DNA from 3 places in the Streptomyces sp. ITFR-6 genome. Region 1 is predicted to be linked to each of the others. Evidence: riboswitches for the same ligand, from Rfam matches in the RefSeq annotation. Region 1 holds a riboswitch; each other region holds the start of a gene.
What was found. Region 1 has a riboswitch for S-adenosylmethionine ahead of thrC (threonine synthase). Riboswitches for the same ligand answer to the same signal wherever they lie in the genome.
Positions count from the first base shown of each region.

Region 2: it holds a riboswitch for S-adenosylmethionine, as region 1 does, so the genes downstream of both, RLT59_RS29115 (aminotransferase class V-fold PLP-dependent enzyme) here and thrC (threonine synthase) in region 1, are expected to answer to the same signal.
Region 3: it holds a riboswitch for S-adenosylmethionine, as region 1 does, so the genes downstream of both, RLT59_RS04075 (hypothetical protein) here and thrC (threonine synthase) in region 1, are expected to answer to the same signal.

Region 1 covers NZ_CP134612.1:3,568,157-3,575,371, reverse strand. Annotated here, with positions in the region: gene RLT59_RS16215 (extracellular solute-binding protein) at 1-477, shown strand, start outside; gene RLT59_RS16210 (DUF3263 domain-containing protein) at 524-796, shown strand; gene otsB (trehalose-phosphatase) at 885-1,742, shown strand; gene RLT59_RS16200 (alpha,alpha-trehalose-phosphate synthase (UDP-forming)) at 1,719-3,122, opposite strand; gene RLT59_RS16195 (glucosyl-3-phosphoglycerate synthase) at 3,203-4,153, opposite strand; SAM riboswitch class I at 4,306-4,432, shown strand; gene thrC (threonine synthase) at 4,450-5,745, shown strand; gene RLT59_RS16185 (MoaD/ThiS family protein) at 5,778-6,056, shown strand; gene RLT59_RS16180 (cold-shock protein) at 6,490-6,696, shown strand; gene groL (chaperonin GroEL) at 6,989-7,215, shown strand, end outside.
Region 2 covers NZ_CP134612.1:6,395,909-6,403,123, reverse strand. Annotated here, with positions in the region: gene RLT59_RS29115 (aminotransferase class V-fold PLP-dependent enzyme) at 1-1,250, opposite strand, end outside; SAM riboswitch class IV at 1,423-1,540, opposite strand; gene trpD (anthranilate phosphoribosyltransferase) at 1,625-2,689, opposite strand; gene RLT59_RS29105 (cytochrome bc1 complex cytochrome b subunit) at 2,816-4,441, opposite strand; gene RLT59_RS29100 (cytochrome bc1 complex Rieske iron-sulfur subunit) at 4,438-5,490, opposite strand; gene RLT59_RS29095 (cytochrome bc1 complex diheme cytochrome c subunit) at 5,487-6,296, opposite strand; gene RLT59_RS29090 (aa3-type cytochrome oxidase subunit III) at 6,359-6,979, opposite strand; gene RLT59_RS29085 (hypothetical protein) at 7,182-7,215, shown strand, end outside.
Region 3 covers NZ_CP134612.1:928,419-935,633, forward strand. Annotated here, with positions in the region: gene RLT59_RS04050 (TetR/AcrR family transcriptional regulator) at 1-53, opposite strand, end outside; gene RLT59_RS04055 (DUF4232 domain-containing protein) at 283-822, shown strand; gene RLT59_RS04060 (LacI family DNA-binding transcriptional regulator) at 874-1,881, opposite strand; gene RLT59_RS04065 (cytochrome P450 family protein) at 2,144-3,400, opposite strand; gene RLT59_RS04070 (cytochrome P450) at 3,397-4,692, opposite strand; gene RLT59_RS04075 (hypothetical protein) at 4,894-5,286, opposite strand; SAM riboswitch class IV at 5,336-5,445, opposite strand; gene RLT59_RS04080 (phosphocholine-specific phospholipase C) at 5,619-7,215, opposite strand, start outside.

The DNA.
Region 1 (7,215 bases):
GGTGACGTCGGCATGCTCAACGGCCATCCGACGCTGATGCAGGAGGCCCAGGAGAAGGGCGTGGACGTCGGCATGGTGCCGCTGCCCGGTATCACCGGGCCGAGCACCAGCTCGATGGGCGTCGCCGACTGGATCATGGGCTTCAAGCAGAACGATCACCGGGTCGAGATGGGCAAGTTCTTCGACTTCATGTTCAGCGACAAGAACGTCATCGACTTCGCGGACACCTACGACATGCTGCCGGTCACCGACAGCGCCTCGGCCGCGATGGAGACCGACCCCAAGTACAAGCCGCTGTACAAGTTCCTGGACGCGCTGCCGAGCGCGCAGCTCTACCCGTTCGGAAAGACGTCCTGGGCGCGGGCCAGCGAGTCGATCAAGAAGAACATCGGTGAGGCGGTCGAGCCGGGCGCGAAGCCCGAGAGCGTGCTGGCGCGCATAGCGCAGGAGTCCACGGCGGCGGAGAGCGCGGAGTAGCGGGCGGCGGTCCGCAGGTCACGGCCCGCGCAATATATTGGCTGATATGACCGCCCTTCCCCCGGACCCCCCCGACCAGCCCGCCCCGCCCTCTGCCGGACTCTCGGACCGGGACCGCGCGGTGCTGGCCGTGGAGCGGCAGTCATGGACCGGGCCCGGCGCGAAGGAGCGGGCGATCCGGGAGCGGCTCGGCATCTCCCCGACCCGCTACTACCAGCTTCTGAACGCCCTGCTGGACGACCGGCGGGCCCTGGAGGCCGACCCGGTCACGGTGAACCGGCTCCGGCGGGTACGAGAGGCGAGGCGGGGCCGCCGCTGAGGGCCGGGGCGGAGCCCCGGCCGGGCCCTGTGTGGGGCGGAGCCCCGGTCGGGCCCGCGGGCAGGCCACCGCCTATAGGCTCGGACGCATGGGCAGCCACCCGCACACCCCACCCCTGCCGACCCCGACGACCCCCGCCGGACGGGAGGGCCTCGCCGCTCTCCTCGGCCGGCCCGACCGCGCCGTCATCGCGCTCGATTTCGACGGCACCCTCGCAGACATCGTGCCGGACCCCGAACAGGCCCGCGCCCACCCCGGGACCGTCGAGGCGCTCGCCGCACTCGCTCCCCGGGTCGCGTCGATCGCCGTGATCACCGGCCGCCCGGCCGGCGTCGCGGTCCGCTACGGCGGCTTCGCCGGGGTCGCCGGACTGGACCACCTCGTCGTCCTCGGCCACTACGGCGCCGAACGCTGGGACGCCGTCTCCGGCACCGTCCACGCCCCCGCTCCGCACCCCGGTGTCGCCGCCGTGCGGGCCGAACTGCCCGGCTTCCTAGACAGGTTCGACTCCTGGCGCGGTACCTGGATAGAGGAGAAGGGGCAGGCGCTCGCCGTCCACACCCGCCGCGCAGAGGACCCGCAGGCCGCCTTCGAGGCGCTGCGCGGCCCCCTCGGCGAGCTGGCAGCCCGGCACGGCCTGATCGTCGAACCGGGCCGGATGGTCCTGGAGTTGCGGCCCGCCGGCATGGACAAGGGCGTCGCCCTCACCCAGTACGTGCGCGAGACGGGCGCCGAGTCCGTGCTGTACGCGGGTGACGACCTGGGCGACCTGGCCGCGTTCGCCGCCGTGGAGAAGCTCCGCAGCGAGGGCCCCGACGGCACCCCAGGCCTGCTCGTCTGCAGCGGCGAGGCGGAGGTGCCGGAACTGGCCGCGCGCGCCGACCTGTTGCTGCCGGGCCCCGGAGCGGTCGTCGGCTTCCTGTCAGCCCTGGCGCAGCGCCTCTAGCTGGTCCAGGAACCACTGTTGCGGCGGCAGCGCGGTGGCCGCCTCCGCCAGCCGCTCCGTGCGCTCGGCGCGTACGTCGTCCGCCATCGTCAGCGCCTCGTGCAGGGCGTCGGCGGTGGCGGACACGTCGTACGGGTTCACCACGATCGCGTCGTCGCCCAGCTCCTCGTACGCGCCCGCCTCCCGCGACAGCACCAGCGCGCAGCCGTGGTCGGAGACGACCGGGACCTCCTTGGCGACCAGGTTCATGCCGTCCCTGATCGGGTTGACGAGCGCCACGTCGGCCAGCCGGTACGCCGCCAGCGAGCGGGCGAAGTCGTCCTTGACGTGGAGGACGACCGGGGTCCAGTCCGCCGTGCCGTGCTTCGTGTTGATGTCGTCGGCGACGCGCCGCACCTCGGCCGTGTACTCCCGGTACACCGCGAGGTCCTGCCGCGAGGGGTAGGCGAACGCCACGTGGACGACCCGGCCGCGCCACTCGGGCCGTTCGTCGAGCAGCGCCCGGTAGGCGAGCATCCCCCGGACGATGTTCTTGGACAGCTCCGTGCGGTCCACCCGCACGATCGTCTTCCGGCCGGGGCCCACCTGCTCGCGCAGCGCCGCCATCCGCTCGTCCACATCCGGCTCGTGCGCGCGCCGGAGCAGGAAGTCCGCGTCGGCGCCGAGCCCGTGCACGCCGATCCGGGTGCGGCCTGTGCCGCCCAGGATCTCCGTACAGCAGCTGATGAAGCCGTCCGCCCAGCGGCGGGTCAGGAAGGCCGCCCGGTCGGCGCCGAGGACACCGCGCAGCACCTGCTCCGCGATGTCGTCGGGCAGCATCCGGAAGTAGTCGACGGGCGCCCACGGGGTGTGCGAGAAGTGGCCGATGCGCAGGTCGGGGCGGAGCTCGCGGAGCATGCCGGGCACCAGCACCAGGTGGTAGTCCTGCACCAGGACCGCCGCGCCCTCGCCCGCCTCCTCCGCGAGCGCCTCGGCGAAGGCCCGGTTGTAGGTCTCGAAGGACGCCCACTGGCGCCGGAACTCCGCGTCGAAGACGGGCTCCACCGGGGTCTGGTAGAGCAGGTGGTGGATGAACCAGAGCACCGAGTTCGCGATGCCGTTGTACGCGTCGGCGTGCACGTCCGCGTCGATGTCCAGCATCCGTACGCCCGGCTCACCGACCCCGCGCCGCACCGCCTCGCGGTCGCCGTCACCGAGCGCGGCGCAGACCCACATCTTGTCGTCCACCGCGCTCAGCCCCGAGACGAGCCCGCCCCCGCCCCGTTTCGCGTCGAGCGAGCCGTCCTCGCCCACGGTGTACGAGACCGGGCCTCGGTTGGACGCGACAAGAACCTGGGCGGCGGGCTGGGCGGCGGACTGGGGGGCGTGCTCGGAGACCATGCGCGGAATCTAGCCCGATCCCGAACCGTCCAAACGTGCGTGCGGCCGCGGGCCGTCCCGGCCGACGCGTCAGCCGGTACTCAGGCGGCGCGGCGCGAGACGTACTCCTCGATCTCGCGCATCGGCGGCCGCTCCTCGGTGTCCACCGGGTAGGTCTGCGGCACGAAGCCGCTCTCGCCGCGCTCGAACTGCGTCAGCTCGGGGCGCACCAGATGGCCCCGTGAGAGCCGCAGCGAAGCGGTCCGGTAGATGGCCGCCGCCATCCGGCCGAGCGCCCGGCCGTCCTGGTGGCGGTGTTTGCGGACGCCGACATCGACCTGGGCCAGCGCGTCCAGGCCGACCGTGTGCAGGGCGTCGACGAGCAGCCCCAGCTCCACCCCGTAGCCGACCGGGAACGGCAGCTGTTCGAGCAGCGACCGGCGTACGGCGTACTCGCCGCCCAGCGGCTGGACGAAGCCGGCCAGCTGCGGCCAGTGCAGATTGAGCAGCGGCCGTGCCACCAGCTCGGTGACCCGCCCGCCCTGGCCCGCGGTCTCCCCGAGCGGACGGTCGTACATCGCCTTGACGAACTGCACGGAGGGGTCGGTCAGCAGCGGGCCGACGATGCCGGAGACGAAATCGGCCGAGAAGTCCTTCAGGTCCGCGTCGATGAAGCAGACGATGTCACCGCCGGTCACCAGCAGTGACCGCCACAGCACCTCGCCCTTGCCGGGGACGGCCGGCAGCCGGGGCAGGATCGCGTTCCGGTGGATCACCCGGGCGCCCGCCCGGCGGGCGACCTCCGCGGTGTCGTCGGTGGAGCCGGAGTCGATCACCACGAGTTCGTCGACCAGCCGGACCTTCTCCATGAGCTCGCGCCGGATCGTCCGGACGATGTCCCCGACCGTCGCCGCCTCGTTGAGCGCGGGCAGGACGACACTCACGCTCCCCCGGCGCGGGTCGCCGCCCCGGGCGGCCATGAGCTGCTCCAGCGGGCGGTCGGCGCACGACCAGGAACGCCTGGTCAGCCAGCGTTCGACCTCTTCCAGCACGGTCGATACTCCCTGTATGTGATCCATCTCGCGGTTCGGACGACTATCTCAACAGTCCGGTGCTTCGGTTACAGTCTGAACAACGCAGATGGCCGTGGCATGCCGGGGTCCATCCGCCGATAAACGCCTGGATCGATGGTCCAGTGCCATAGCGCTCATCCAGAGGGACAGAGGGAACGGCCCGTTGAAGTCCCGGCAACCATCCCGCCGACCGCGAGGTCAGGTGGGGACGGTGCCAATTCCGTCTTGTGGCGAAATGCGTCACAAGGAAGATGAGGAGAAAGGGCCTCGCCATCATGGCTGTTCAGACTGTTGCAGCAACCACCGAATCTTCCGTGGACCTCGGTCCCGCCGCGGCACTTTCCTGCCGCGAGTGCGGAGAACGATTCCCGCTCGGTCCCCTTTTCGCCTGTGCGACCTGTTTCGGGCCGCTCGAAGTGGCGTACGACCTGCCGACCGGCTCCCCGGACGAGCTGAAGAAGCGCATCGAGGCCGGACCCGACAACATCTGGCGCTACGCGCCGCTGCTGCCGGTGCCCGCCGATGTCGCGGACAAGCCCAACATCAACCCCGGCTTCACCAAGCTGGTCAAGGCCGACAACCTCGCCCGTGAGCTGGGCGTCACCGGCGGCCTGTACGTCAAGGACGACTCCGGCAACCCGACGCACTCCTTCAAGGACCGCGTCGTCGCGATCGCCGTCGAGGCCGCCCGCGCCTTCGGTTTCACCACGCTCTCCTGCTCCTCGACCGGCAACCTGGCCGGTGCGGTGGGCGCCGCCGCGGCCCGCGCCGGTCTGCGCTCGTGCGTGTTCATCCCGCACGACCTGGAGCAGGGCAAGGTCGTCATGGCCGCGGTGTACGGCGGTGAGCTGGTCGGTATCGAGGGCAATTACGACGACGTCAACCGGTTCTGCTCGGAGCTCATCGGAGACCCGCTCGGGGAGGGCTGGGGCTTCGTCAACGTCAACCTCCGCCCGTACTACGGCGAGGGCTCCAAGACGCTCGCGTACGAGATCTGCGAGCAGCTCGGCTGGCGGCTGCCCGACCAGATCGTCATCCCGATCGCCTCCGGCTCGCAGCTCACGAAGATCGACAAGGGCCTCCAGGAGCTGATCAAGCTCGGCCTGGTCGAGGACAAGCCGTACAAGATCTTCGGTGCCCAGGCCGAGGGCTGCTCGCCGGTCTCCGCCGCCTTCAAGGCCGGTCACGACGTGGTCCGCCCGCAGAAGCCGAACACGATCGCCAAGTCCCTCGCCATCGGCAACCCGGCCGACGGCCCCTACGTCCTGGACATCGCCCGCCGTACGGGTGGCGCGGTGGACGACGTGAACGACGAGCAGGTCGTCGACGCGATCAAGCTCCTGGCGCGCACCGAGGGCATCTTCGCCGAGACCGCGGGCGGTGTGACGGTCGGCGTGACGAAGAAGCTGATCGAGGCCGGCCTGCTCGACCCGACGCTCACCACCGTCGTCCTGAACACCGGGGACGGCCTCAAGACGCTGGACGCGGTGGCCGCCACCTCGCAGGCGACGGCGACGATCCGTCCGAGCCTGGACGCTTTCCGCGCCGCCGGCCTCGGCACCGCCGGCTGATCCCACCCGAGACTCCAGGAAGGGCACCCACCATGAGCGTCAAGGTCCGTATCCCCACCATCCTCCGCACCTACACGGGCGGCCAGGCCGAGGTCCCGGCAGAGGGCGCGACCCTCTCCCAGGTCATCGAGTCCCTGGAGAAGGACCACCCGGGCATCGCCGCCCGCGTCCTGGACGACCAGGGCAAGCTGCGCCGCTTCGTCAACGTGTACGTCAACGACGACGACGTGCGCTTCGAAGGCGGCCTGGAAGCGCTCACCCCGGACGGCGCGGGAGTCTCGATCATCCCGGCCGTCGCCGGCGGCTGCTGACCCCGGGGACCCTGGCGGTCCCACTGCGCCGAGTCACCTGGATTGCCCTCTCCGCGACAGAAGCGGAGGGGGCAATTCTGCATGGTTGAGCGCGGTAGAGTGTGGGAAGTCCCCTTCGCTGCCCGTGCCCCCCGCATATGAGAATGCGCCTGGCCACGACAAGATGCAGCCAAAGTACCTGAGCTTCTTGCGCCATAAGTCGCCTTTGCCTGGCCCGACTTGCCCTGGAATCTCATGAATTCCTCATATTCGGGTGATCGGCGCGCCTGAGAATTTTCGTCCGATTGACCTGTTGCAGAGGGCAGTTGGGCAGATACATTCGGCCGCGGTCGACGCGTTCCGGCGCACGCACCCTCTCCTGTCGGAGGGTGGGTTCTGACCCGGGCCCGCGAAGTGCGGTCCTGTGCAAGGGCCAGTAATAGGGGAGTTAGGCATGGCTCAGGGCACCGTCAAGTGGTTCAACGCGGAGAAGGGGTACGGCTTCATCGCGGTCGACGGTGGTGCGGATGTTTTCGTCCACTACAGCGCGATCCAGATGGACGGATACCGCACCCTCGAAGAGGGTCAGCGAGTTGAATTCGAAATCTCGCAGGGCCAGAAGGGGCCGCAGGCGGACATGGTCAAGCTCGCTGTCGGCTGAGCTCGGCGCGGTCGGCCAACGACACTACTCACGCACGGAGGGCCCGTACCCCCAGGGGTACGGGCCCTCCGTGCGTCCCGAGCCACTCCCCGAGAGGGGAGGCGCTTGCACTCTCGGGGGTCGAGTGCTAATCATTGGGCTTAGCACTCTCCGGGTGAGAGTGACAGAAACTTGGACCGGGCCGGTGAGGCCCGCAGGTCTGCCGGGGCAAGGAACCGGCAGACGGCAGGCCGTCCGTCGCGGGCGCCACTCGGTCCGGAGAATCCACCCCTGTCCGGGAGGACCACTTCATATGGCCAAGATCATCGCGTTCGACGAGGAGGCCCGGCGCGGTCTTGAGCGCGGCATGAACCAGCTCGCCGACGCCGTCAAGGTCACCCTCGGCCCCAAGGGCCGCAACGTCGTCCTTGAGAAGAAGTGGGGCGCCCCCACGATCACCAACGATGGTGTTTCCATCGCCAAGGAGATCGAGCTGGAGGACCCGTACGAGAAGATCGGTGCGGAGCTGGTCAAGGAGGT
Region 2 (7,215 bases), 2.8 Mb from region 1:
CCGGCGCCGAAGCTGACCCGGATCGCGTTGAGCGACTTCTCGCCCGGCTCGGCCTCCGGCGCGCCGCACTCGCCGACGTCCTGCGGGTCGCTGCCGAGCAGGGTGCGCACCAGCGGGTGGGCGCAGAACAGACCGTCGCGCACCCCGATGCCGTACTCGGCGGAGAGCGCCGCGGCGAAGTGCGAGCTGTTCCAGCCCTCCACCACGAACGAGATGACGCCGACGCGCGGGGCGTCGTCACCGAAGAGCGAGAGCACCTTGACCTCGGGGACCTCCGCCAGCCCGGCCCGGACCTCGGAGACGAGCTGCTGCTCGCGGGCGACCAGGCTGTCGAACCCGGCCTCGGTGAGCGCCTTGCAGGCGGCGGCGATGGAGTAGACGCCAATGACGTTGGGCGAGCCGGCCTCGTGGCGGGCGGCGGTGGTGTGCCACTCGACGTCCACCCCGCCGTCGGTGCGCCGGGCGACCTTGCGGGAGGCGCCACCGCCGGCCAGGTAGGGCTCGGCGTCGCGCAGCCAGTCGGAGCGGCCGGCCAGCACGCCGGAGCCGAAGGGCGCGTACAGCTTGTGGCCGGAGAAGGCGACCCAGTCGACGTCCAGTTCGCTGATGTCGACGGGGTGGTGCGGGGCGAGCTGGGCCGCGTCGAGCACGATGCGGGCGCCGTGGGCGTGCGCGGCGGCGGCGAGCTCCTTGACCGGCCACAGCTCACCGGTGACGTTGGAGGCACCGGTGACGCAGACCAGCGCGGGACCGTAGGGATCGCGGTCCGCGAGCGCCCGCTCAAGCGTGGCAACGGCCTGGGCCGGGGTGCGCGGGGCGTTCAGGTAGGTCACCCGGGCGTCGCGCCAGGGCAGCAGCGACGCGTGGTGCTCGGTCTCGAAGACGAACACCTGGCAGTCGGCGGGCAACGCGGCGGCCAGCAGGTTGAGCGAGTCGGTCGTCGACCGGGTGAAGATCACCTGGTCGCCCTCGCGGCAGCCGAGGAACTCCGCGACGGTCACCCGGCTGGACTCGAAGAGGTCCGTGGAGAGCTGCGAGAGGTAGCCGGCACCGCGGTGGACGCTGCCGTAGTACGGCGCGTACGCGGCGACGTCGTCCCACACCCGCTGCAGGGCCGGGGCGCTGGCGGCGTAGTCGAGCGCGGCGTAGGTGACCTCACCGCCGGTCACCAGCGGAACCGTCACATCCTTGCCCAGAACGGGCAGCGGGGCACAAATGGACTGGTCGGCGGCAGCGGTGAAGACAGACATGACGAACTCCCGTAACAGGCAGGCGAACTCCGCGTGCCTGCGGATACGCGGCAGCACGGAAGAAGAAGAAAGGGTGTGCGGAGGAGGGCCGAAAAGCCCTATCGCATTCGCTTGCTCACAGAGGCTCCCTGAGGACCAGGACCCCACGGGTGGACATCTCACGATGTCGAGGGGTCCGCGCTTGCCGCAGACCTCGCTGCCTACGGCCTGGTCTTCACCCGGGGCACCCCGCCACGGACGGAGGGTTGCCGGACAGCGGGCCGGGGCCGTAGTCGCTGTCACTCATGACCTGCCCAGCATCTTGCCATACGCGCGGGAACGCGCAAGGCGCAGTCCATGATCTGGACTGCGCCCCTCTTCGCCGCTCCATGCGTTCAGGCGTTGCTGGCCTTGACCCATCTCTCCAGCGCGCGCCCGGCGGACCCGGAGTCGATGGACTCGGCGGCCTTCGCCATACCGGCGGTGAGCTGCTCCTCAAGGGTGCCCTCCCCCGGGTCCAGCGCGACCAGCGCCGCCGCCGCGTTGAGCAGCACGGCGTCCCGTACGGGCCCCGTCTCACCGGCCAGCAGCCGGCGGGCCACATCGGCGTTGTACGAGGCGTCCGCGCCGCGCAGCGCCTCGACCGGCACCAGGTCCAGGCCGACGTCGCGCGGGTCGAAGGCCTGCTCGCGCACGACGCCGTCGCGGGCCGTCCAGACCCTGGAGGTCGCGGTGGTGGTCAGCTCGTCCAGGCCGTCGTCGCCGCGGAAGACCAGCGCGGAGTTGCCGCGCTCCGCGAGGACGCCCGCGACGATGGGCGCCATCCGCGGGTCGGCGACGCCGATGGCCTGGGAGCGCACCTGGGCCGGGTTGGTGAGCGGGCCCAGGATGTTGAAGGTGGTCGGTGCGCCGAGCTCGGCCCGCGCCTTCGCGGCGTACCGCAGGGCGGGGTGGAACTTCACCGCGAAGCAGAAGGTGATGCCCGCCTCCTCCGCCACCTCGACGACGCGCTGCGGCGCCAGATCCAGGTTGACGCCGAGCTTGCCCAGTACGTCGGAGGAGCCGCTGGCCGAGGAGGAGGCGCGGTTGCCGTGCTTGACGACCTTGGCGCCCGCCCCGGCCAGCACGATCGCGGACATGGTGGAGATGTTGACCGTCTTGGCCATGTCGCCGCCGGTGCCGACGATGTCGACCGTGCGGCCGGGCACGTGGATCGTGGTGGCGTGCTCGTACATCGCACGGACCAGACCGGTGACCTCCCCGACGGTCTCGCCCTTGGCGCGCAGGGCCACCGCGAAGCCGGCGATCTGCACGTCGGTCGCCTCGCCGCTCATGATGCGGTCCATCGCCCACGCGGTGTCGTCCGCGCTCAGGTCCTCGCCGCGCATCAGCTGGGTCAGCACGCCGGGCCAGGTACGAGCCGCCACGCTGTCGCCGCCGACCGGGGTCACAACGTTCATGGTCCGCTCCTGGGGTCCACAGCCGATACAGGGATGCGACCACCCTATCGAGCGCCGGGGACAGCGAAGAGCCCCGTCCATCGTATGGATGGGCGGGGCTCCTGCTGTGGCGATCAGTTCAGGTGATCAGTGGTGGCCGTGGCCCTCGGTGATCTCCTTGTACTCCTCGGGGGACGCCTTGGCGATCTGGCTGTTCTCGCCGTAGAAGCTCTTGCTGAGCTTGGCCCGCGTCCTCTCGATCGGCGACACCTTGCGCTTGACGCCGTTCTCGTCGACCAGCGGGCCGAGTTCGACCGGCGCGTACTGCTCGTGCGCGGTGAGGGTGTGCAGCTGCCCCTGCGACAGCGGCTCGTGGACCTCGACGAACTCACCGTGCGGCAGGCGCTTGATGAGCCCGGACTCGCGCCCGTGCAGCACCTTCTCCTTGTCCCGGCGCTGAAGGCCGAGGCAGATCCGCTTGGTCGCGATGAACGCGAGGACCGGTCCGACGAAGAAGAAGATCCGGACGAACCACGAGATGGAGTTCAGCGACAGGTGGAAGTGCGTGGCCCAGAGGTCGTTACCGCCGCCCACCAGGCCGATGAAGTACACCGTGATCCACGCCACGCCGAAGGCCGTACGCGTCGGGGCGTTGCGCGGGCGGTCCAGGATGTGGTGCTCGCGCTTGTCCCCGGTGACCCAGGACTCGATGAACGGGTACATCGCGATCGCGCCCAGGATGAGCCCGAAGAGCACCAGGGGGATGAGCACGCCCAGGACGAGCGTATGACCCCAGAGGTTGATCTCCCAGCCCGGCATCACTCGGACGAGACCCTCGGCGAAGCCCATGTACCAGTCGGGCTGGGCGCCGGTGGACACCTGGTCCGGGCGGTACGGGCCGATGGCCCAGATCGGGTTGATCGAGGCGATGCCCGCGATGACGGCGATGACACCGAAGACCAGGAAGAAGAAGCCTCCGGCCTTCGCCATGTACACCGGCAGCAGCGGCATGCCCACGACGTTCTTGTTGGTCCGGCCGGGACCCGCGAACTGCGTGTGCTTGTGGTAGAAGACCAGGATGAGGTGGCCCACCAGCAGCCCGAGCATGATGCCCGGCAGCAGCAGGATGTGCACCGAGTAGAACCGCGCGACGAAGTCGCCGCCCGGGAACTCCCCGCCGAACAGGAACATCGAGATGTAGGTGCCGACGATCGGCATCGACAGGATCGCGCCCTGGGTGAAGCGGACACCCGTACCCGAGAGCAGGTCGTCCGGGAGCGAGTAGCCGGTGAAGCCGGTGAACATACCGAGCACGAACAGCAGGAAGCCGAACAGCCAGTTGATCTCGCGCGGCTTGCGGAACGCGCCCGTGAAGAACACGCGCATCATGTGCACGAACATGCCGGCCAGGAAGATCAGCGCGGCCCAGTGGTGGATCTGCCGGACGAGCAGACCACCGCGGACGTCGAAGCTGATGTCCAGCGTCGAGGCGTAGGCCTCCGACATCCGGATGCCCTGCATGGGCTCGTACGGACCGTGGTAGACGGTCTCGGCCATGCTCGGGTGGAAGAACAGCGTCAGGTACACACCCGTGAGGATGATGATGATGAAGCTGTAGAGGCAGATCTCACCGAGCATGAAGGACCAGTGGTCCGGGAAGATCTTGCGCATGTTGGCCTTGGCCAGGGAGTAGATCCCGAGCCGGCCGTCCGCCCAGTCGGCCATCTTCTCACCGGCGGGCGCCTTGCGCTTCGTATCGGTCGCAGTACTCATCCGCGCTCCCAGAATGCAGGACCGACGGGCTCTTCGAAGTCACCGAGCGCCTCGAGGTTGCCCTCGCTGTTCACGCCGATCCGCAGCTGCGGGAGGGCGTGACCGGCCGGACCGAAGATGACGCGGGCGCCGTCGGAGAGGTCGAAGGTTGACTGGTGGCACGGGCAGAGCACGTGGTGCGTCTGCTGCTCGTACAGGCTGATCGGGCAGCCGACGTGGGTGCAGATCTTCGAGAAGGCCACGATGCCCTCGTGGGCCCACTCGCGCTCGCGCTTGTCCTTGATGTTGGACGGCTCGATGCGAATGATCATCAGCGCAGCCTTGGCGATCTGCGTCTGGAAGTCGTGTGCGTCCTCCTCCAGGCCCTCGGGCATGGCGAAGGTGAGCGAACCCACCGCGACGTCCTCGGGGCGGAGCGGCTCATTCGTGTTCATGTTGATGAGCTGCTTGCCCTTGGCCCACAGGGTCGAGCGGAGCTTCTTCTCCGGCAGCGGACCGAGGTCGCGCAGCAGCACCACACCGGCGAGCGGCACCAGGGCCAGCGCGCCGAACATCGTGTTGCGGATCAGCTTGCGCCGGCCGAACGCGGACTCCTCCGCACCGGCCGCGAAGTCCGCCAGGACCTTCGCCTTGACCTCGGGCTCGGCCGCGATGGCGTGCCGCTCGTCGGCGACCTCCACGTCCGACATCAGGGTGCGCGCCCAGTGGACGGCTCCCGCGCCGATCGCGAAGAGCGCCACGCCCAGGGTCAGACCCAGGGAGAAGTTGAGCGCGCTCACATGACCGAACGGGAAGATGTAGACGATCTGGTCGACCGGGAAGATGACGTAGGAGGCGATGAAGCCGACCGTCGCAAGCATGGACAGCGTGAACAAGAACGCGACCACGCGCTCGGACCGGTCCGCGGCCCGTTCGTCGATGTCCTGGATGCGCGGCTGGTGGGCCGGCAGCCCCGGGTCCGCGAACGGATCGTCCGCGCCCTCTACCGCGCCGTGCGCGGGGACCTGCTCTGCGGGCAGGTTCTCTTCTGGAATCTCTTGGCTACTCATGACTTCTTGGCCTTAGCGGTGTGGGCCGCGACCCAGATGGCAACTGCGATCAGTGCGCCGAGCCCGAAGATCCAGCCGAACAGACCCTCGCTGACCGGACCGAGGCCGCCCAGCTTGAGGCCACCGGGGCTCTCGGCCTGCGCGCTGTTCACGGTCCGGACGTACGCGATGATGTCCTTCTTCTGCTGATTGGGCATCGTCGTGTCGGGGAAGGACGGCATGCTCTGAGGACCGGTCTGCATGGCCTCGTACATGTGCTTCGGGTCCACGCCCTCAAGGCTGGGAGCGGACTTGCCCTTCGTCAGGGCACCGCCCTCGCCGGTGAAGTTGTGGCACTGAGCGCAGTTGGTACGGAACAGGTCGCCGCCCTTGGCCACGTCCGCGCCCTCAGGGCTGACCTGGCTCTTGGTCGGGACGATCGGGCCGGCGCCGAGCGACGCGACGTATGCCGCGAGCTGGTCGATCTCGGCCTGGGTGTAGATGACCTTCTTCTTCGGTACCTGGGCACCCGGCTGCTGCGCGGGCATACGGCCGGTACCGACCTGGAAGTCCACGGCGGCGGAGCCCACGCCGACAAGCTGGGGCCCGTCGGTGGTTCCCTCACCGCCGGTTCCGTGGCAGCTGGCGCAACCGACGGAGTACAGCTTCTTGCCCTCGTCGATGGCGAGGGACTGGGCGGTTTCGTCGGCCTGCGCCTTACTCGCGGGCGCAAACGCGGCGTACAGCCCCCCAGTAGCCGCAAGCGCGAGGAGTAGTACGACGACCGCCGCCAACGGATGGCGTCGTCGTGCGGAGAGCTTTTTCACGGATTACCCCGGTGTCAGGATCTTCTGCGTCGATGCTGGATGTGGTTCGGGCTCTGGCCCGGTTACTTGATCAAGTAGATCGTGGCAAAGAGGCCGATCCACACAACATCGACGAAGTGCCAGTAATAGGACACGACGATGGCAGCGGTCGCCTGTTCATGGGTGAACCTCTTGGCCGCGTATGTCCTGCCCAGAACGAACAGGAAGGCGATGAGACCGCCTGTCACATGCAGACCATGGAAGCCAGTGGTCAGGTAGAACACCGAGCCGTACGGATCCGAGGACAGCGAGAGGCCGTCCTTCTTCACCAGCTCGGTGTACTCGAAGATCTGGCCTCCGATGAAGATCGCACCCATCACGAACGTGATCACGAACCAGGCGCGGAGCTTCTTCACATCGCCCCGCTCCGCGGCGAAGACGCCGAGCTGGCAGGTGAGTGAGGAGAGCACCAGGATGGTGGTGTTCGTCGCCGAGAACGGAACGTTCAGGGACGACGCCATTTCCTTCCAGTGATCTGGTCCGGTCACCGATCGCAGGGTGAAGTACATCGCGAAGAGGGCCGCGAAGAACATCAGCTCGGAACTCAACCAGATGATGGTTCCGACGCTGGTGAGGTTCGGCCGATTGACCGACGGGTGCGCGTGCCCGGTTTCTACTGTCGTTGCTGTCGCCACGACCGACATTATGTCGGTCGCTTATCCCGCCCTCACTCCGGGGGGTGCCGTTCGGTGTGTCAGAGGGGTGTGTCCTCCCCGAACGGCCCATGGATCCGCTGTCCCGGGCCGTGCTGACAGGGCGTCGGGCGGAGTACGATCCGCGCATCGGACAGCCCTCGCGCACCGAGGGCTCCGACGGCCCCGAAGACACGGATGTCACGGAGGAACAATGCAGCCGACCGCCACGGTCCTGGTCTACAGCG
Region 3 (7,215 bases), 2.6 Mb from region 1:
AGCTCCGCCCCGGCCTGAGTCAGGCGGTCAGCCGTCAGCCCCGCGCGCACCATGCTCTTCCTTCCGTCAGCCTTCACCCACAACCCTACACCTATTAAGGATTTACCTAATAGATGTAGGCATTATTCAGATGCCCAGCCGCCTCAACGGTGGATATTGAACCGATATGTTCCATCTATCGCCAGGAGCGTCGCATACCGCCCAGAATGTCCCTGTCGGTTGTACCGGTCGCCGGGTCCTCCGGCCACGACCGTAGGCTGTCGATCCAAGGGGAGAAACATCATGCGCCCGTCCTCCGCTCTCACCGCCGCGCTCACCACGACGGCCGCCGCGGCCCTGACCGTCACCGGCGCGGCCGCCGCCCCTGCGGCCGGCACGTCGGCCGGTGCGTCGGCCCGCCCGAGCGTCTGCCAGGAGCAGTCCCTCAGCGTCTCGGCCTCGTCCGGCGGGCAGCGGAACATGGCGCGGATCGCCGTCACCAACCGGGGCGGGGTCACCTGCGTGGTGGACCGCGTCCCCACGGTCACCTTCCGGGGGCTGGACGGCTCGGCCGCGGCCGTACCGCCGGCCACCAGCGGACCGTACGTGCTCTCGCCGGGCGAGCGCGGGTACGCCGCCGTGCGCACGGCGGCCCCGGGCGCCACCGAGGGCCATGTCGTCCGCAGCCTGTCCGTGGCGGCGGACCCCTCGCACCACGGCGTCACGTTCGGCGCCGCGACGGTGGGCATGGGCCGGGGAATCCAGGTGTGGGAACCGGTCACCACCCTCTGGCACCCTTCCCGCGCCGCGGCCGACCGGGCTCTGGAGAACGCGACACGCTGAGCTCGGGACGGGGCCGGCCCTGCTCCCGGCCCCTCACCGCCATGTGCGGCGTCACCTCGGGGCGGGGCCGGTGCTCTCCCGCACCGTCAGCTCCGGTGCCAGCAGCTCCGTTCCGTCCGTGCCCCGGCCGGAGAGTTTGGCGACGACCTGCTCGACCGAGCGGCGCCCCATCTCCTGCGCGGGAATGGCCACAGAGGTGAGCCGCACCGAGGCCTGGGAGGCCACCTGCTGGGGGCAGATGGCGACCACCGAAACATCCTCGGGCACGGCCCGGCCCTGCTGGCGCAACAGGTTGAGCAGCGGTTCCACCGCGGACTCGTTCTGCACGATGAAGCCCGTGGTGCCGGGGCGCTCGTCGAATATCCGCGAGAGGGTCTGGGCCATCGCGGGGTAGCCGCCCTCGCAGGGCCGGTGCAGGACCCGCACGCCGGTCTCCCGCGCCCTGGCCCGTACTCCGTCGACGGTCCGCTCGGCGAATCCGGTGTGCCGCTCGTACACCGCGGCCGCCTCGCCGATCACCGCGATCTCATGGTGCCCGAGTTCCGCGAGGTGCTCGACGCAGAGCGCCCCGGTCGCCTCGAAGTCGAGGTCCACGCAGGTGAGACCGGCGGTGTCGGCGGGCAGTCCGATCAGCACGGCGGCGCGGTCTGTCTCGCGCAGCAGCGGAAGCCGTTCGTCGTGCAGTTCGACGTCCATCAGGATCATGGCGTCCGCGAGCGAGCTGCCGGTGATCCGGCGCACCGCGGCCGGGCCCTCCTCACCGGTCAGCAACAGGACGTCGTAGCCGTGGACGCGGGCCGTCGTGGCGACGGCGATGGCGATCTCCATCATCACGGGGACGTACATGTCGGTACGCAGCGGCACCATGAGCGCGATGATGTTCGACCGGCTGCTGGCGAGCGCCCGCGCACCCGCGTTGGGGTGGTAGCCGAGCTCCTTGATGCTCCGTTCCACCCGTTCCCGGGTGGGGACCGAGATGGACCGCTTCCCGCTGAGGACGTAGCTCACCGTGCTGGCGGAGACTCCGGCGTGCTGTGCGACCTCGGCAAGGGTGACCATTCAGCTCTCCATCACGGAACGACGTCGGACACCGGCACGCGGAGGGGCGGCTTCAGTCGGACACCACTGCGGCGAAGCGCTTCCACTCCCCACCCATCACCTTGTGCGTGTACGGATGGTGTGAGCCTAGACGTGCTGCTAAAGCGTGTCCATAGCGTTGTCGAAGCGCTTCGACACACGTGCGTCGACGGATGTCTGCGGAGACGGCGGCCCGTGGCGGTCGCCCGTACGGCCACCGCCACGCTATGCCGTCCGGCCCGATTCAGGCGTCGAGCAGTACGAGGAAGGCCTCCATGTCGTTCTGGGTCATCACCGGGAGCTTGCGGAGGTCCGTGTCCGGCACCGCGAGCCGCAGTCCGGGGAACCGGGCGAAGAGGGCGGGCAGCGCTATCCCCGCCTCGACCCGGGAGAGCGCGGCGCCGGGGCAGATGTGCGGACCGTGGCCGAACGTCATGTGCCGGATGGGGGCGGGGCGGGTGATGTCGAAGGCGTCCGCGTCTGCGCCGTGCTGCTCGAAGTCCCGGCCGATGGCCCGGTACGAGATGACCACGCCCTCGCCCTTGGCTATGACGTCGTCACCCACCTGGATGTCCTCGGTCGCGAACCGCATCAGCAGATGGGTGGTCGGGGTGTCCCACCGCAGCGTCTCCTCGATCACCGCCTCCCAGGAGGCCTCCCCTTCGAGGACCATCCGCAGCTGTTCCGGGTGGGACAGGAGGGCTCGTACCGCGTTGAGGATGAGCCCGATGGTGGTCTCGTGGCCGGCCGCGACCATCGCCTTGAGGTTGCCCACCACCTCTTCTTCCGTGAGCGGCTCGCCGCCCTCGTCGGCGAGGATGAGCGCGGAGGTCAGGTCGTCGGTGGGCCGGGCGGCCTTCTCGCGGACCAGCCCGGCGTAGAAGACGTCCAACTCGGCCAGCAGGGCCAGCCGTTCGTCCTGCGGGGTGAGCATCGAGAAGAAGGCCTTGTACTGTCTGGTCAGCATGGCGTTCTCGGCGGGGTCCACGCCCATGAGCATGCCGACGACCCGCATCGGCAGCGGCTGCGCGAACACCGATTTGAGGTCGACGACGGCCCCGTCCCTGCCGCCGTCCGCGAGCGCGTCCAGCAGTTCCTCGGTGAACTTCTCGATGTCGGGCCTGAGGGCCTCCAGCCGGCGGGGGGTGAGCGCCTGGGAGGTCTTGGTGCGCAGCCGCCGGTGCTCGGCGCCGTCCACGGTGAACATGGACGGCCCGGCGTCGATCATGCCGATGAGCGGCCACGCGTGCGTCACCTCGCCGCTCTTCCACAGTCCCCAGGCGTCGAGATCCTTCACCAGCCTCGGGTCGACCAGGAGTTGACGGGCGTCGGCGTGCCGGGTGATCGTCCGGGCGGGTACGCCGAGCAGCTCGATCCTGGCCAGCCGGCCGGCCTCACGCAGCCTCGCGGTCTCACCGTCCAGGTCCTGGACCATGGGGTCGATGACGACGGTCCCGCCGTCCGGGGCAGCAGCGTGCGCAGCGGCGTGAGGGCAGTTCACGAGAGGTCTCCTGTCGTACGAACGGGGGTGAACCGAACGGGCAGCGCGGTGGTACCGCGCAGGAACGCGGAGGGCCGTCGCACCAGATCCGCGACGGGGACCCGGAGCTCCAGGTCGGGCAGGCGGTCGAGCAGCACCTCGATGCCGGTACGCGCGATGGTCTCCGCGATCTCCTGGGCGGGGAAGGGGCACCGGTACTCGCCGTGGCTGAAGGCGAGATGCGCGCCGTTGCCGCCCTGGCCCGAGGAGCCGCCGCCGGTCAGGCTCTGCCGGATCAGCGGATCGGTGTTGGCGGCGCCGAGCCCGAGCAGCAGCATGTCCCCCGCCCTGATCGGCCGTCCGCCGAGCCGGGTGTCGCGGGCGGCCCAGCGTCCGGCGAGGATCTGCGTCGGCCCGTCCTCCCAGAGCACCTCGTTCATGGCCTCGGCCACGCTGCGCCGGCCGCCCGCCATGGACTGCGCGAACTCGTCCTCCGTGAGCATCAGCCGCAGTGAGTTGCTGATCCAGTCGGCGGTGGTCAGGTGCCCGGCGGCCGTGATGGCCATCAGGTCGAGCATGTACTCCTCATCGGTGAAGGCCTCGGGGAACGCGAGCATCCGGGAGGTCACGTCGTCGCCGGGTGCGGCACGCTTCGCGGCGACGAGTCGCGCCATGTGTTCCCCGAACCGCAGATGGGCCTCCTGCGCGCCCGGACCGCCGTCGGCCAGGTCCTTGAGCACGTGGGCGATGGCGCCGCCCTCGTCGTCGGGGAATCCGACCAGCCTCGCGAGGACCAGGACCGGAAGGGGCTCGCAGAAGTCGGCGACGAGATCGGCCGTGCCCCGGCTGCACACGGCGTCGATCAGCCGGTCGGCCAACTGCTCGCAGTGGCTGCGGATCTCGAACGGGTCGGCTCCTTCGAGGGCGGGTCCGACCATCCGGGCGTGCCGCCGGTGCTCGTCGCCCGCGCTGAAGTAGATGGACGGCAGCGGCCGCCCGACCATGGGCAGCAACGGCCAGTCCTGCGGGATGTGCTCCCACTGGTTCCAGAGGCCGACGTCGCGCGGGAACAGCTCACCGTCACTGGTGACCTGATGGAGTTCCCGGTAGCCGATGACCAGCCAGGCGGGGAACCCGCCCGGCAGCTCGACGGGGACGACCGGCCCGTGGTCCCGCCGCATGGCGCGATAGACGGCTCGCGGCTCGGTCTGGAACGAGGGCCCGCTGAGGGGTACGGGGCCGGGACCCGCGTGCGCGGGGCACTCCGAAGGAGGTGAGACGGACTCGGGCTCTGCGGAGGAAGGGCGCGTCATCGTCCTGACTTCTGTGGCGGCAGTGTCACGCGTCACGATCGTGCGGTCAACGCACGCCCACTATAAGGATTTTATGTGACACCACAGCAGCCAATGACGATCAAATATGCACCCAACACAGAGCAACCGGTCGACATCTCACGACAATTGACGACCGAATCCGGCACCGCCTCCAGGTGCCGACGCGGTACGGCGACGCGGCTACGAGCGCACGGGACCCGGGCCGCCGCACAGCTCCCCTGCCTCGAAGGCGACGTTGACGAGTCCGGCGACCCGGTCGGCACCGGTCACGAGCTTCAGCGCATGCCACTTGGAGAGCCAGTACACGCGTCCCCGGTGACCGGCGAGGGTCTCCCGCAGCCCGTCCGGAGCATGCGTCCACACCCTCGGAAGGGCGCCCGCGTAGTCGAACGCGGCCCGCAGACCGACCCAGCCGTCGTCCCGGACATCGTCCGCGGTCAGCAGTATCTCGACGGCCTGACCAGGCTCCTGCCGGCACTTCTTGGCGTGGATCCAGTGCACTTGGTGGCCTGCGGCGTACCGCTCGCAGTTCCCGCTCCGCACGGAGCCGTGCTCGGGGAGATGACGCAGCATGGTGAGTCCCGCCTTCCGGGGATGATGGACCCCGAGCGCTCTGCACCGCGGTCCGCTGTTCCCCGCACCTCGCGCACGGGGCAGGTCGTCACCCGGAGCACCCGCAGCGGAGCGGGGTGCCGTCCAGCAAGCCGGGGCTGCGCACTGGAACTCATGACCCGGCAAAAACCCTAACGCACCGAGCGGGCGCGCCCGGACACGCGGGACCGCTCAACCGACGGGCGGTCAGGGACGCACAGGAACGGGCCGGACCCGACCCCGTGCGCCCCCGCCTCTCCCCCGACGGCGGTCCGGCTTCCGTTCAGCCGCCCGTGCCGCCCCGTGCCGCCCCGTCAGCCGGTGACCAGGCCCGGGTCACTCGTTCCGGCCTCACCCGTCTCGACGTGTCCGGCGAACCGGCGGAGGAACGTGGCGTCCGCGTCCGAGACCACCTCGATGTCGTACCAGCGCTTGCTTCCGCGCAGGTCAACGGTGTGCTGCACGGTCGCGCCGGACCGCACCGCGAAGGTCTGCGTACCGCCGCCGTAGGCGTCCGCGTTGCGCACGGTCAGCTGGACCGTCTCCGTACCGGCATGGCTGAGAGTCAGGTCGAGAGCTCCGCTCACCGCGTGATGACGCGCCGTCACCTCCGGACCGGCCGCCTTGCCGGGCCCCCTGAAGGTCCGCAGGAAACCGTTCGGACCGTGCACGGTGAGGTCGGTCACGCCGCTGGAGTAGGCCGTGTTCCAGCTGTCGGAGAGCGACTTGCCCGCCTCTGTGGTGTAGGTCCAGGGCCCGTCACCGCGGTTGGCGGACGTCACCAGGAACTGCGCTCCGGCCTCGTCCCCGCCACTGAAGGTGAGCTGGTACTTCCCGGTGCCCGGGTCTGCCGCCCCGTCCACGAGCGGCGCGTACCGCAGTGGCCGGGTGGGCCGCGTCCCGGACTCCTGCTTCGGCACGCTGCCGGAGACCGGCGGCACCGGAACGTAGTCGGGGTGCCGGTCCCCGTCCGGCGGCGCGTATCCGTCCGTGGAGGGCAGCGAGGCGGGCGCGGTGTCCGTCGTACGGAAGTCGAAGGCCGAGGTGAGATCGCCGCAGACAGCGCGCCGCCAGGGCGAGATGTTGGGCTCGTGCACACCGAAGCGCTCTTCCATGAACCGGATGACGGAGGTGTGGTCGAAGACCTCCGAACACGCGAACCCGCCGGTGCTCCACGGGGACACGACCGTCATGGGCACGCGCTGACCGAGCCCGTACGGACCGGCCGCGTACCGGGTGTCGCCGGGGAAGTGGTCGGCGGAGGTGTCCACGGTGGACAGCCCCTGCGCCGCGCCGGACGGCACGAACGGCGGCACGACGTGGTCGAAGAAGCCGTCGTTCTCGTCGTAGGTGACGAAGAGGGCGGTCCGGCCCCAGACCTCGGGGTCCGAGGTCAGTGCGTCGAGCACCTGCGAGATGTACCAGGCACCGTAGTTGGCGGGCCAGTTGGGGTGCTCGCTGTAGGCCTCGGGCGAGACGACCCAGGAGATCTTGGGGAGCGTCCCGGCCCGGACATCGGCCCTCAGGTCGTCGAGGAGCCCGTCCCCGTTCTTGACGTCGGTCCCGGTGCGCGCCTTGTCGAAGAGGGGATCGCCGGGCTTGGCGTCACGGTAACTGTTGAAGTAGAGAAGCGAGTTGTCGCCGTACGTCCCCCGGTAAGCGTCGTCGATCCACCCCCAGGAACCGGCGGCGTCGAGCCCGTCACCGATGTCCTGGTAGACCTTCCACGACACCCCGGCCTCCTCCAGCCGCTCGGGGTAGGTCTTCCAGCCGTACCCCGCCTCGTCGTTGCCGAGCACGGGACCGCCGCCGGTGCCGTCGTTTCCGGTGTACCCGCTCCACAGGTAGTAGCGGTTCGGGTCGGTCGAGCCGAGGAACGAGCAGTGGTAGGCATCGCAGACGGTGAACGCG